Linked DNA regions of Paludibaculum fermentans. The protein of the gene in region 1 binds, or shares a complex with, the protein of each later gene. Links are inferred from orthologs where the notes say so. Each region holds a gene or a part of one and is shown on either strand. Other genes may lie near its edges.

Region 1 (6,931 bases):
CATGGCAAACAGCACCGGCGCCGGCGAATTGATCGTCATCGAGACGCTCACTTTGTCCAGCGGAATGCCGTTGAACAAAGTCTCCATATCGGCCAGCGATGCGATCGACACGCCACACTTGCCCACCTCGCCCAACGCCGCCGCATCGTCCGGATCGCAGCCCATCAGCGTAGGCAGATCAAACGCCACCGACAAACCAGACTGCCCCTGCGCCAGCAAATACCGGTAGCGGGCGTTCGTCTCTTCCGGAGTGGCGAAACCCGAGAACTGGCGCATCGTCCAGAGCTTCGCCCGGTACATCGCCGCATGAATACCGCGAGTGTACGGATACTCCCCAGGAGCCGGTGAGCCATAGTGGCTCTCCAGCGGAATCCCGCTGAGCGTACACGGCTGCACAGTCTCGGATGCGCCCCTCTTCATGCCTCGATTGTAGCCCCCAATTCCAACGAATAGTCGGCGACCCGTTCCGCCAGCCACTCATCGTGCGTCGACAGCACCACCGTGCCGGGATACCGGATAAGCGCTTCCTCCAGCGCCGCCCGGGCCTCCATTTCCAGATGATTCGTGGGCTCATCCAGCAGCAACAGGTTGGCTCCGGACAACAGCAGCATCGCCATCCCTGCCTTTGTCCGCTCGCCGGCGCTCAGCGTAGCCAGCGGCCGCAGGATCTGCTCCGCTCGCAATTTCAAGCACGCCAGCATGGTTCGCACCCGCGTCTCATCCGCGCACACACTCAGACACAACTCCAGCGGAGTCTGCCCCAGCGCCAGATTCTCGCCCTCCTGGGCCAGGTAGCCCGCCCGCACTCGACCACCCACCTGCACCACTCCGGAGTCTGGCTGCTCCGTACCCGCCATCATCCGCAACAGCGTGCTCTTGCCGGAGCCGTTGGGCCCCGACAGAACCCAGCACTCTCCGCGCGCCACGTGCAGGTCCATCTCTTCGAACAGCACCCGCTCGCCAAAACGCTTGCTCATCCTCTCCACGCGCACGGCAATCTCATCGCCCCGTTCAACAGCGCTGAAGTCGAGCTCCGGAATCCCCTGCTCTTCCCAAGGCTTCTCCATCGCCTCCAGCATCGACTGCCGTTCCCGGAGGATCCGTGCCGTCCGAGCCACCTTCGCGGCCTTCTTCGCATAGTGCGGCCCGCAAGCCCGCGCGTCCCTCTGCCCCTCCGGAGCCTTTGCCACCTTACGCGCCAGAGCCATGCGCTTCTCCGCCGCCGCCCGCTCCGCCGCCGCCTGCCGCTCCCGGGCCTCGTACTGCTGCCACGCCTGCCGTTCCTTCAACGACCGCTGCTCGATGAACTTCTCGTAGTTGCCTTCGAAGCACTGCACGGTGCCGCGCTCCATCAGCACCGTCCGCTTCGTCACCCGGTTCAGAAAGGCCCGGTCGTGAGACACCAGAAGCACGGCCTCATCCAGCCGACGCAACTCGCCTTCCAGCCAGGCCCGGGCCGCCGAATCCAGATGGTTCGTAGGTTCGTCCAGCAGCAGCAGGTCCGAGCCCGAAAGCAGGCACCGCGCCAGTTCCGCCCGCATGCGCTGACCCGACGACAACCGTTCCGTCGCCAGGCCCCAGCTCTCTTCAGGGAATCCAAGCCGGCTCAAAGCCCGCTCCACGCGAGCTTCAAACCCGGGGCCACCCAACGCGACATATTCGCCAAACCAATCCGGATCCTGGCGGAGCCGCGCCAGTTCGGCATCGGCCTCCATCACGCGGTCGAAGAGCGTCTGGCCCGTCCCCCGCGGCGCTTCCTGCGCCAGGTAAGCGACACGCAACCCGCCGCGGCGAATCACGCTGCCCGCGCTCGGCGCCAGCTCTCCGGCCACCACGCGCATCAGCGTCGATTTCCCGGCGCCATTCGGCCCTACCAGGCCAATCCGGTCGCCATGGTTGATATCAAAGCAGGCGTGCGCAAACAGCGGCAACCCGCACTGGATCTCGTAGCAAATCTCGTGGATTCGCAGCATAGACCAATCCCCCTCTGCGCCCCATCGGGCGTCAGGATGTCAAAAAGACCTGGGAATTTGGTTTAGCTGCGCATGCATGCGAGGGTTGGGCCCTCATCCACAGTATATTCCACCTACAATGAAATTTAGTCCGCCTCCATGGAAGATCAATCGTTCAACGAACCCCGCCTCGCGCTCAACCGCATCTACACCAAAACCGGTGACCAGGGCGACACGCACCTGGCCAGCGGCGAACGCGTCGCGAAAGACTCCCCACGCCTCGAGTGCTATGGCTGCGTGGATGAACTCAACTCCTTCGTCGGTGCTGCTGTTGTCAGCGCATCTCCGGAATCAGCACTCGCGCCACTCGTCGACATCCTGATTCGCGTCCAGCACGAGCTGTTCAACCTCGGCTCCATCCTTGCCACTACACCGGAGCACGTTCACCCCAAACAGGCCCGCATCACCGAGGCCGACGTGGCTCAACTCGAATCGGAGATCGACGCAATGAACGCCGAACTCCCACCCCTGCGCAGCTTCGTCCTGCCTGGCGGCTCCCGCATCAACACGGACCTTCATATCGCCCGCACGGTCTGCCGGCGGGCTGAGCGCCTGCTGGTCACCGCCACCCGGCAGCTGCCCATCGACACTGTGAATCTTCGCTACCTGAACCGCCTCAGCGATGCGCTCTTCGTTTGGAGCCGCTGGGCAAATCATGTGCAGAACCTGCCCGAGACTCTCTGGTCCCCCAATCGCGCGGCCTCTGCTCGCCAAAGCTGACACGCGGCGATCCCCGTCTTCACAAAAAAAGGCCGGACCCGAAGGCCCGGCCTCATCTGTTCTACATTCGGTCCAATCAGGCTTTGCCCGGCACCAGTTCCTTCTGGGCCTTGGCGACCACCCGGTACCGCCGCTGCCGCACCGGCCCGGCGCTGAAGGCATCTTCCATCACGGCCGCATGCTCCTGCGCATGCCGCTTACTCGACCCGGTGGAGGGCGCCGCCGCTTCCTGCCGGCCCGCATAGCGCAAGGTACGCCGTGTCGCCGCCAGCATCGGCTCCAGCTTATCGCGGACAAACAGGAACGCACCCTGGTTCCGCGGCTCTTCCTGAGCCCAGACGATCTCCGCTGTCGACGGGTACCGCCACAGCATGGTCTCGATCTCTTCCGCCGGCCACGGATACATCTGCTCCAGCCGCAGGATCGCTACGTTGTTCAACCCGCGCTTTTCGCGTTCCGTCACCAACTCGTAGTAGATCTTGCCCGTGCAGAAGATGACCCTGGACACGCGGTCCGGAGCAGCCGTCCCCGTATCTCCAATCACCGGTTCAAAATGCCCGTGCGTGAAGTCGGCCAGCGTGCTCACCGCCTTCGCATGCCGCAGCAGGCTCTTCGGCGTCATCAGCACCAGCGGCTTGCGCAACCCGCGCCGGTCCTGCCCGCCGTACATCTGGCGCCGCAGCAGGTGGAAATACTGCGCCGGCGTCGTCACGTTGCAGACTTGCATGTTGTTCTCGGCGCAAAGCTGCAGGAAACGCTCCAGCCGGGCGCTGGAGTGTTCCGGACCTTGCCCCTCGTAGCCATGCGGCAGCAGCAATACCAGCCCGCTCGGCTGGCCCCACTTCGCTTCGCACGACGACACGAACTGGTCGATCATGATCTGCGCGCCATTCGCGAAATCGCCGAACTGCGCTTCCCACAGGGTCAGCGTCAGCGGGTCGCCCAGCGAATAGCCGAACTCGAAGCCCATCACGCCGTATTCCGACAGAGAGCTGTCGAACACCTCAAACCGCGCCTGCTGCGGATCGATGTGCATCAGCGGCGTGTGCACCTGGCCGGTGTTGTAGTCGAAATACTCCAGATGGCGTTGCGAGAACGTGCCGCGGCCGCTGTCCTGTCCGCTCAACCGCACCGGAGTCCCTTCCAGCGCCAGGGTACCGAACGCCAGGGCCTCGCCCGTCGCCCAGTCCGCCGTACCGCCCTTCAGGATCTCTTTGCGCTTCTCGATGAACCCCTTCAGCTTCGGATGCAGCGTGAAGGTGTCCGGGAAGGTGGTCATGCCTTCCACGACGCGCGCAATCAAACCCTCATCCACCGCCGTCCGTGGGCAAACCAAAGGAACCGTGGTCTCTTCGAAGGTGGTCACTTCCTGCAGTTCCCACTTCTCGCCCTTCGACTGCGCCTCTTCGTGCGCCGCATTCAAGGCATCCTGGATCTGCCGGCGGATCCGCTCCACCGCATCCTTCGTGACCGACCCTTCCTTCGTCAGCCGCTCGGAGTACTGCGTCCCAATCGGCTTCTTCGCCTTGATGATCTTGTACATCAACGGCTGCGTGTAGCTCGGATCGTCCGCCTCGTTATGTCCATACCGGCGGTAGCAGATCATGTCGATGACGACATCCTTCTTGAACCGCATCCGGTAGTCGATCGCAACCTGAGTCGCCCGCACACACGCTTCCGGATCGTCGCCGTTCACATGCAGGATGGGGGCCTGCACCGTCCGTGCCACGTCCGTACAGTAGGTCGACGACCGGCTCTCGTCCGGCGTTGACGTGAACCCGATCTGGTTGTTGATCACCAGGTGGATCGTGCCGCCCGTCCGGTAGCCGTTCAACTGCGACATGTTGAGCGTCTCCACCACCACGCCCTGGCCCGCAAAAGCCGCGTCACCGTGCACCAGGATCGGCAGAACCTTCTCGCGCTTCACGTCGCCCATCCACGTCTGCTTTGCGCGGACGATGCCTTCCACCACCGGATCCACTGCTTCCAGGTGGCTCGGATTCGGCGCCAGCGAGACCTTGATCTCCTTGCCGGAAGCCGTCCTCTGGATCCCGCTCGCGCCCAGGTGGTACTTCACGTCGCCCGAGCCCTGGGTCGCTTCCGGATCCACGTTGCCTTCAAACTCGCCGAACACCTGCGACATCGACTTGCCAATCAGGTTCGACAGCACCGTCAACCGCCCGCGGTGTGCCATGCCGACGACGACCTCCTGGACGCCGCTGTCCGCGCCGCGGTCCAGGCACTCGTCCAGCACCACCATCGCGCTCTCGCCGCCTTCCAGCGAAAACCGCTTCTGGCCCACAAACCGCGTATGCAGGAAGTTCTCGAAGCTCTCCGCCTGCAGCAGCTTCAGCAGCACCCGGCGCTTCGCAGTCTCTTCCAGCGGCCAGTTGTTGGCCTGCGGTTCCATCCGCTCCTGCAGCCAGCGCTTCTCTTCCGGATGCTGGATGTGCATGTACTCGCAGCCCAGCCGCCCGCAGTAGGTCTGCCGCAGCGTCTCCAGAATCGTACGCAGCGTGGCTATGGTCTGCTTCCCGCTGGTCGCAAGGTTGCCGATGATGAACTCGCGGTCGAAATCCCAGATGCTCAGCCCGTAGGTGGTGGGATCCAGCTCCGGGTGATAGTTCGGCTGCACGCCCAGCGGATTCAGGTCGGCGATCAGGTGCCCGCGCACGCGGTAGGCATTGATCAATTGCAACACCGCCGCCTGCTTGGCGATCTCCTCCATCCGCTTTTCGTCACGGAATGCCGAACTCGCCGCCTTCCGGTCCACCTGCCAGCGGAACGGCTGGTAGGGCATCCGGGTCTGTTCAAAAATCTCGTCGTAGAAGCCTTCGCTGCCCTCAAGCAGCGACTGCAGCTTGCCCAGGAACTGGCCGGACTCGGCGCCCTGAATGATGCGATGGTCGTACGTGCACGACATCGTCATCACCTTGCACACGCCCAAAGTCGCCCGCAGCTCTTCGCTGACACCCTGGAACTCGGCCGGAAAATCGATGCTGCCGGTGGCGACAATCGCGCCCTGGCCCGGCATCAGCCGCGGCACACTGCCCAGCGTCCCGACCGTCCCGGGATTCGTCAGCGATACCGTCGTGCCCTTGAAGTCGTCCACCGTCAGCTTGCCGGTCCGCGACTTCGCCACAATCTCGTCGAATGCGGTCAGGAATTCGTAGAACCCCTTCGCCCCGGCGTTCTTGATGCTCGGCACCACCAGCGACCGGTGGCCGTCCTTGCCCGCCACGTCTACCGCGATCCCGATGTTGATCTCCGGCCGCACCACGCGATGAGCCTGCCCGTCGATCTCCGCATAGGCATCATTGATGGCCGGGACCTTCTGGATCGCCTTCACCATCGCCCACGCGATCAGGTGCGTGTAGCTGATCTTGCTCTTGCCGTGCAGGTCCCGCCAGTGGTTCAGCAGCCGCCGGTTCTCGTCGATCACCTTCACCGGGATCGTCCGCTGCGACGTCGCCGTCGGCACCGTCAGGCTCAGCGTCATGTTCTCCGCGATCCGCATCGGCGCGCCCTTCAGGGGCACCAACTGGTCGGCGGGGCTCAGCGCTACCGGGGGAACAGCCGGAGCCACCGGCCGCACTTGCACTGTCTGCGGCGGAGCAGGCGTCGGGGCTGGAGTCTCAGTGGGAGGCGGCGCGGCAACAACTGCCGTCGTGGCCGCGGGCTCGTCAGCCTCCTCGGCCGGCTCCGCCTCAAACTTCTCTTTCCAGCTCTCGTCTACGTTGCTGCTGTTGTTAACAAAGTCTTGATACAGCTCTTCTTCCAGCCAAGAGTTGATCGTGATGCGCTGTCGCGGTTCTGAGGACATGGTGTGGTTACGGCGGGGTACGCCCAGACTGGGCCCAGTCTTGCTTTCAGGATAGCTCCCTTTTTCACAGATGCGCGGACCCCCCTCCCGGGTTCCTGGAAGCACCCGGCTTCCTTCCGCGTACAATGTCTACCAAAGGGCATGAAACTTCTTGTTTTCTCCGACATTCACCACGACCTCGCCGCCCTCCGCCGTCTCATGGAGAGGGAGGCCGACTACTACGTCGCCGCCGGCGACATGGTCAACTGGGCGCGAGGATTGGACTCCGTAGGCCCCATCCTTCAAACGAAAGCCCCCAAAGTCCACGTCCTTCCGGGCAACCACGAAAACGCCGCTCAGATCGACGCCTTCTGTCAGGAATTTGGCCTCAACCCAC
Region 2 (5,532 bases), 660 kb from region 1 along the record:
CGTGCCGGTGGAAGACGAAGACGTGAGCAAGGAACTGGAACGCCAGTTCAAGAAGCAGGGAATCAACCTGGAAACCGGCGCCAAGGTGCTGGAAGTGCAGCGTACCGCCGAAGGCGTCAGCCTGCAGGTACAGCTCGCCAGCGGGAAGGTGCAGCAGTTCGACGGCGAGATGCTGCTGGTGGCCGTGGGCCGCAAGCCGCTCACGGAAAACTGCGGTATCGAGAACACCCGAGTGGAACTCGACCGCGGCTTCGTCAAGGTCAACCAGTACCAGCAGACCGCCGAGCCGGGCGTCTACGCCATCGGCGACGTGGTCGCCGGCACGCCCCAACTCGCGCATGTCGCGACCATGGAAGGCATGGTGGCTGTCGCCCATATGGCTGGCAAGACCGCGACGCCTATCAACAAGAACCGGATTCCCGGCTGCACGTACACTGAGCCCGGCATCGGCAGCGTCGGCCTCACCGAGAAGCAGGCGCGCGAGAAGGGTTACGACGTGAAGGTGGGCAAGTTCCCCTTCGCCGGAAACTCGAAAGCCTCCATCCTCGGCAACCACGGCGGCTTCGTCAAAGTGGTGGCCGATGCCAAGTACGGCGAGATCCTGGGCGTCCACATCATCGGACCGCATGCCTATGAGCTGATCGCGGAAGCGGTGACGGCCATGGAAGCGGAAGCGACCGTCGAGACCATGATGTCGACGATCCACGCCCACCCGACGCTCTACGAAGCCGTCGGCGAAGCGTTCAACAGCGTGTACGGCCTGGCCATAAACGCCTGATCCCGATGCGAAAACTGCAAGTGCGCGAGCTCGGCCGCCTGGCCTATGGCGAGGCATGGGATTTACAGAAATCCCTGGCCGAGCAGCGCAAGCAGGGCCTCATCCCGGATCAACTCCTGCTGGTCGAACATCCCCACGTGCTCACCCTGGGCCGGAACGGTCACGAAGAGAATATCCTCTTAAGCCGCGACCGGTTGGCTGAACTCGGCATCGAATACTTTGAGATCAATCGTGGGGGCGACATCACTTATCACGGGCCGGGACAGATCGTCGGATACCCGATTCTTGATCTGAGAGAATGGAAGCGGGATGTCGTCGCCTATATCCGGGCACTGGAAGAAGTAATCATCCGGACTCTGCGGCGCTATGGGATTGAGGGAGTTCGTGATCCGGGCGCGGCCGGCGTCTGGGTGAACGGAGCGAAGGTCTGTGCGGTCGGCGTGCATATCAGCCGCTGGGTAACGACGCACGGCTTCGCCTTGAATTGGACTACGGATTTGAAGTACTTCCAGTACATCGTGCCCTGCGGGCTGACGAAGCCCGTGACCTCGATGGAAGAACTGGGAGTCCGAGTGGATCGCGCGGAGCTGCACCAGGCGATTCTGGACGAGTTCGCGCAGGTATACGAATACGAACCGGCGCTCGTGAGCGCCTGAGCCTGACAGACTGGAGAAAGTCGAAATGTCCGATGTCGTCATGCCCCAGATGGGCGAGAGCATTGTCGAAGGCACACTAACCAAGTGGCTCAAGAAGGTGGGCGATCGCGTGGAGCGCGACGAGCCACTCTTCGAGATCTCCACCGATAAAGTGGACACCGAGATTCCGTCGCCAACGGCCGGCACCCTCACCGAAATTCTGGTGCAGGAAGGCGCCGTGGTGGCCATCAACACCGTGGTAGCCCGTGTGGGCGACGGGGCCGCTGCACCGGCCCCCGCTCCGGCGCCTGCACCCGCTCCTGCCGTTGAGGCGCCCAAACCACCTCCGGCCCCTGTGGCTGCGGCACCTGCCCCGGCACCTGCCCCGGCAACTGCTCCGGAGCCTGCTCCGGTCCCGGTGGTGGAAGCAGTACCCGTACCGGCGGACGAGGACGACCAGGGCGGCCCCATTAGCCCGCTGGTGCGCCGCATGGCGCGCGAGAACAACATCGACGTAAAGGCGCTGAAGGGCAGTGGCGCCGGCGGCCGAGTGACCAAGCAGGACGTGGAAAACTACCTGGCCAGCCGCCAGGCTCCGCCTCCTGTGGCAGCAGCGCCTGCCGCTCCGGCTGCACCGCCTGCGTGGGCCACACCGGTGGCTCCGCCGCCCGCACCCGCCTCGACCGCGCCCCTACCCAGGGTCGAACCCGCTAAAGTACGCGTCGAGCCCATGTCCACCATGCGGCAGAAGATCGCAGAGCACATGGTGATGTCGAAGCAGACCTCCGCCCATGTGACGACGGTGCACCGCGTCGACATGACGAAGATCGCCAAGGTCCGCGCGAAGTCGAAGGATGAATTCCAGCAGCGCTACGGCTTCGGGCTGACGTTCCTGCCCTTCGTCCTGCGCGCCACCGCAGAGGCGTTGCGGGTGTTCCCGCTCTTCAACTCGTCGATCGAGGGCACCAACATCCTCTATCACAACGAGATCAATATCGGCGTCGCCGTGGCCCTGGAGAACGGGCTGATCGTGCCCGTCGTCCACCAGGCGGACGAGAAGAATATCGTCGGACTGCAGCGCTCCATCGTCGACCTCGCCGCCCGTGCCCGTTCCAAGCAGTTGAAGCCGGCTGAGGTCCAGGGCGGTACGTTCTCCATTACCAATTTCGGCAGCTTCGGCTCGCTCTTTGCGACGCCGGTCATCAACCAGCCGCAGGTGGCCATCCTCGGTGTTGGCGCCGTGGAAAAAGTGCCCGTGGTGATCGACGACGCCATTGCCATCCGCTCGATGGCCTACCTGGCCCTGACCTTCGACCACCGCCTCATCGACGGCGCTCTGGCCGATCAGTTCTGCCAGAAGGTAAAGTCGGTTCTCGAAAACTGGAACGACCAGGTTCTGTAACCACCACTCATTGACGAAAACACGCCGCTCATCGGATCTCCGGTGGGCGGCGTGTTTCGTTGTGGCACACTCGATGCCGTGAAGACGCTGCTTGGATTGCTGGCTTTGGCCGGGCTCACCGTTTCCGCGCAGCCCACAGCCAAAGAGCGCCTGTTGGAGCGGATTGAGGCCATCGCCGTCTCGGAACCGCCAGTGCTTGGCGTTGACACGCAGATCAGGACGGCGGCCACGCTGGCGTCCAAGGATCCGGATCTGGCCGAGCGCTGGCTGCAGGCAGCCACTTCGCGCGCCTTACCCCTGGTGGACCTGCACACCCGCGGCGAATTCCTCATTGCGATCGTCGACCAGTACCGGCAATTGGACACAGAAGCGGCGGAGCAGGTCTGCAGCCTCCTGCCGCGCCGGGCGACGGGCGCCAAAGAGGATCCCTTGGCCCGGTGTTACCACAGCCTCTTCTCAGTCAAGCGCTCATGGGAAGAAGAGAAGGCACTCACCCGCCGGGCCCTGTCCGCGGGGGCATTCCTGGCACCGGAGATTCGCAGCCACCTGGAACGCTCCATCAAGGAGCATCCGGAGGAGTGTGCCGCCGAGTTCGCCGTTATTGTGGAAGGCTTCCCCGCCGCCGATGCTTCCCCCCAGGAGCGCAGGCACTTGCTCGATATGGCCAATCTGATCAGGAAGCGCGAGCCGGAGTTGGCCGCGGCCGCCAGGAAACTGGCGGAGAGCAAGCCGAAAGCCCCCGCCGCGGGCACTGAAGAGGAGCTCGAAAAGAAGCAGGTGCTGGGTGAAGAGAAGCCACCAACGGAGGGCCTGGCCACGCCGGAACGGATCTCCCTGGCTCGCAAACAAACGCCCGCAATGCAGGTGGAGATGTTGCTGGAGGTCATGGACGGCGACAAGGAACTCTCGCCGCCACAGCGGATCGCCCTTGCCTATGAAGCGCTCGAGGTGACACCCAAGATCAAGGCCGGCGACGAACGGCTGGTCAGTCAATCGATGCTCGCGCGCCGGCTATATGACTACGGCGATCGAGGCAAGGCCGCCGTGGCCGCGCAGATGCTGGCTGAGTCGTTCGAGAAGTTCTACAACTGCGAGACCGCCGCGTGTGTAGCGTTTGAGGGCGACTCGAGCCCTGGTGAGGTGATCAATGATTTCGCGGAGTACTTGCGCGAGAACAAGATCCAGCCGGAGGATCTGGGGCTGCGCCACAAGTCGCTGGAAGCGCGGCTGCTGATCCTCGACCTGCAGCAGAGCCTGGGCATCGAAAAGAAGCGGTTCTCATTCTTTTGAGATATTCAGTTCTGATATTGACATTCTATAGGAGTGGGCGCATGATGGCCGTATAGGCAGTCTATACGAACCGATGCCGCCCACTACCAACCTCCTACAGGGGACTCTCGACCTTCTGATCCTGCGTTCGCTACTCACGGCCGAACTGCACGGACTCGGCATCTCCCGCCGCATCGAACAGATGACCGGCGGCACGTTCCAGGTGAAGCCCGGCTCTTTGTTCCCCGCGCTGCATCGTATGGAGGAGGCTGGCTGGTTGAAGTCCTCATGGGGCGAGTCGGAGTCAAACCGCCGCGCCCGCTACTACCAGATGACCGCCGCCGGCCGCCGGCACCTCAAGTTGGAAACAGAGGAATGGCAGCGGATCTCGCTCGCCATGGCGCAGGCGTTAGCCACCTCCTGAGGTACCACCGATGTCACTGCTAAGCCGGCTGTCCGCCTGGAAACGGAATCTCCTCCACAAGAGCCAGGTGGAACAATCTCTCGACGAAGAGCTGACCGCCTTTGTGGACTTGCTCACTGAAGAGAAGCAGAGGGCCGGAATGGAGCCGCGGGAGGCGCGGCGGGCGGCGCTCCTGGAGGTGGGCGGCCTCGACCAGGTGAAAGAAGAGTGCCGCGACAGCCGCGCGCTGCACTGGTTGGACGTGCTGCACCAGGACCTGCGCTACGGCCTGCGGCTGCTGCTGCGCAATCCGGGCTTCGCCGCTACGGTCGTCGTCACGCTCGGCTTGGGTATCGGCGCCACCACCTCGATCTTCAGCGTAGTGCACGCCACGCTGTTGCGGCCATTGCCCTACAGCCACCCCGAGACTCTCATCTATATCAAGCAGAATCTGGGCGGCTACGGCCCCATGCCGTTCTCGTTTCAAAAAGAGTTCACCGCCTGGCGCGACCGCAATCACAGCCTCAGCCAGATCGCCGCCTACATCGGCACCCGCGTCAACGTGGTCGGCGTGGGCGAGGCGCAGCGAATGAACTGCGGAATTGGCACCGCGTCGTTCTTCCAACTGCTGGGCACCCGGCCGGAGGCGGGGCGTCTCTTCGTGCCGGACGAGGATAGGCCGGGTGGGGCTCCAGTGGCGCTGCTGAGCTATGCGGTCTGGCGCGGCCGGTTTGGCGGAGATCCCGCCGCGGTGGGCCGCACGCTCACCGTGGACGGCAAGCGGTTTACCATCGCCGGTATCCTGCCCGCCTCCTTCCGGGTCCCGGATCGCTACGGCTTCGAGTACGAGATCTGGCTGCCCTTCTCCGCCAGCATTCAGCCCGAAGGCGCGCCGCCCTATATGCTGCGCGTCGTGGGCAGGCTGGCGCCCGGAGTCACCGTCTTGGCCGCCCAGGCTGAGATGGATTCCATCCTGCAGACCACGTTGCGGCGGCCGCGCAAGATCAATGCCTTACTGGTTCCGTGGCAGCAGGAGATCGCCGGA

Evidence for each region.
Region 2: IRI77_RS23650 (region 1) and sucB share a complex: the UniProt entries of both Escherichia coli proteins name them as parts of the 2-oxoglutarate dehydrogenase (OGDH) complex. The link is inferred for Paludibaculum fermentans from one-to-one orthologs.

What each region holds. Positions count from the first base shown.
Region 1 is NZ_CP063849.1:6,005,538-6,012,468, reverse strand. Bases 2,609-6,883 are described here. They hold IRI77_RS23650 (multifunctional oxoglutarate decarboxylase/oxoglutarate dehydrogenase thiamine pyrophosphate-binding subunit/dihydrolipoyllysine-residue succinyltransferase subunit), read right to left. Parts: upstream 6,556-6,883; coding sequence 2,809-6,555; downstream 2,609-2,808. Other genes in these bases: IRI77_RS23645 (metallophosphoesterase family protein), read left to right, coding at 6,697-6,883; IRI77_RS23655 (cob(I)yrinic acid a,c-diamide adenosyltransferase), read left to right, coding at 2,609-2,732. In the rest of the region: IRI77_RS23665 (acyl-CoA mutase large subunit family protein), read right to left, coding at 1-420; ribosomal protection-like ABC-F family protein, read right to left, coding at 417-1,973; more of IRI77_RS23655, read left to right, coding at 2,112-2,608; more of IRI77_RS23645, read left to right, coding at 6,884-6,931. UniProt on the Escherichia coli protein: E1 component of the 2-oxoglutarate dehydrogenase (OGDH) complex which catalyzes the decarboxylation of 2-oxoglutarate, the first step in the conversion of 2-oxoglutarate to succinyl-CoA and CO(2).
Region 2 is NZ_CP063849.1:5,342,535-5,348,066, forward strand. Bases 762-3,637 are described here. They hold sucB (2-oxoglutarate dehydrogenase, E2 component, dihydrolipoamide succinyltransferase), read left to right. Parts: upstream 762-1,459; coding sequence 1,460-2,815; downstream 2,816-3,637. Other genes in these bases: lpdA (dihydrolipoyl dehydrogenase), read left to right, coding at 762-778; lipB (lipoyl(octanoyl) transferase LipB), read left to right, coding at 784-1,434; IRI77_RS20955 (hypothetical protein), read left to right, coding at 2,894-3,637. Also shown: more of lpdA, read left to right, coding at 1-761; more of IRI77_RS20955, read left to right, coding at 3,638-4,105; IRI77_RS20960 (PadR family transcriptional regulator), read left to right, coding at 4,179-4,508; IRI77_RS20965 (ABC transporter permease), read left to right, coding at 4,519-5,532. UniProt on the Escherichia coli protein: E2 component of the 2-oxoglutarate dehydrogenase (OGDH) complex which catalyzes the second step in the conversion of 2-oxoglutarate to succinyl-CoA and CO(2).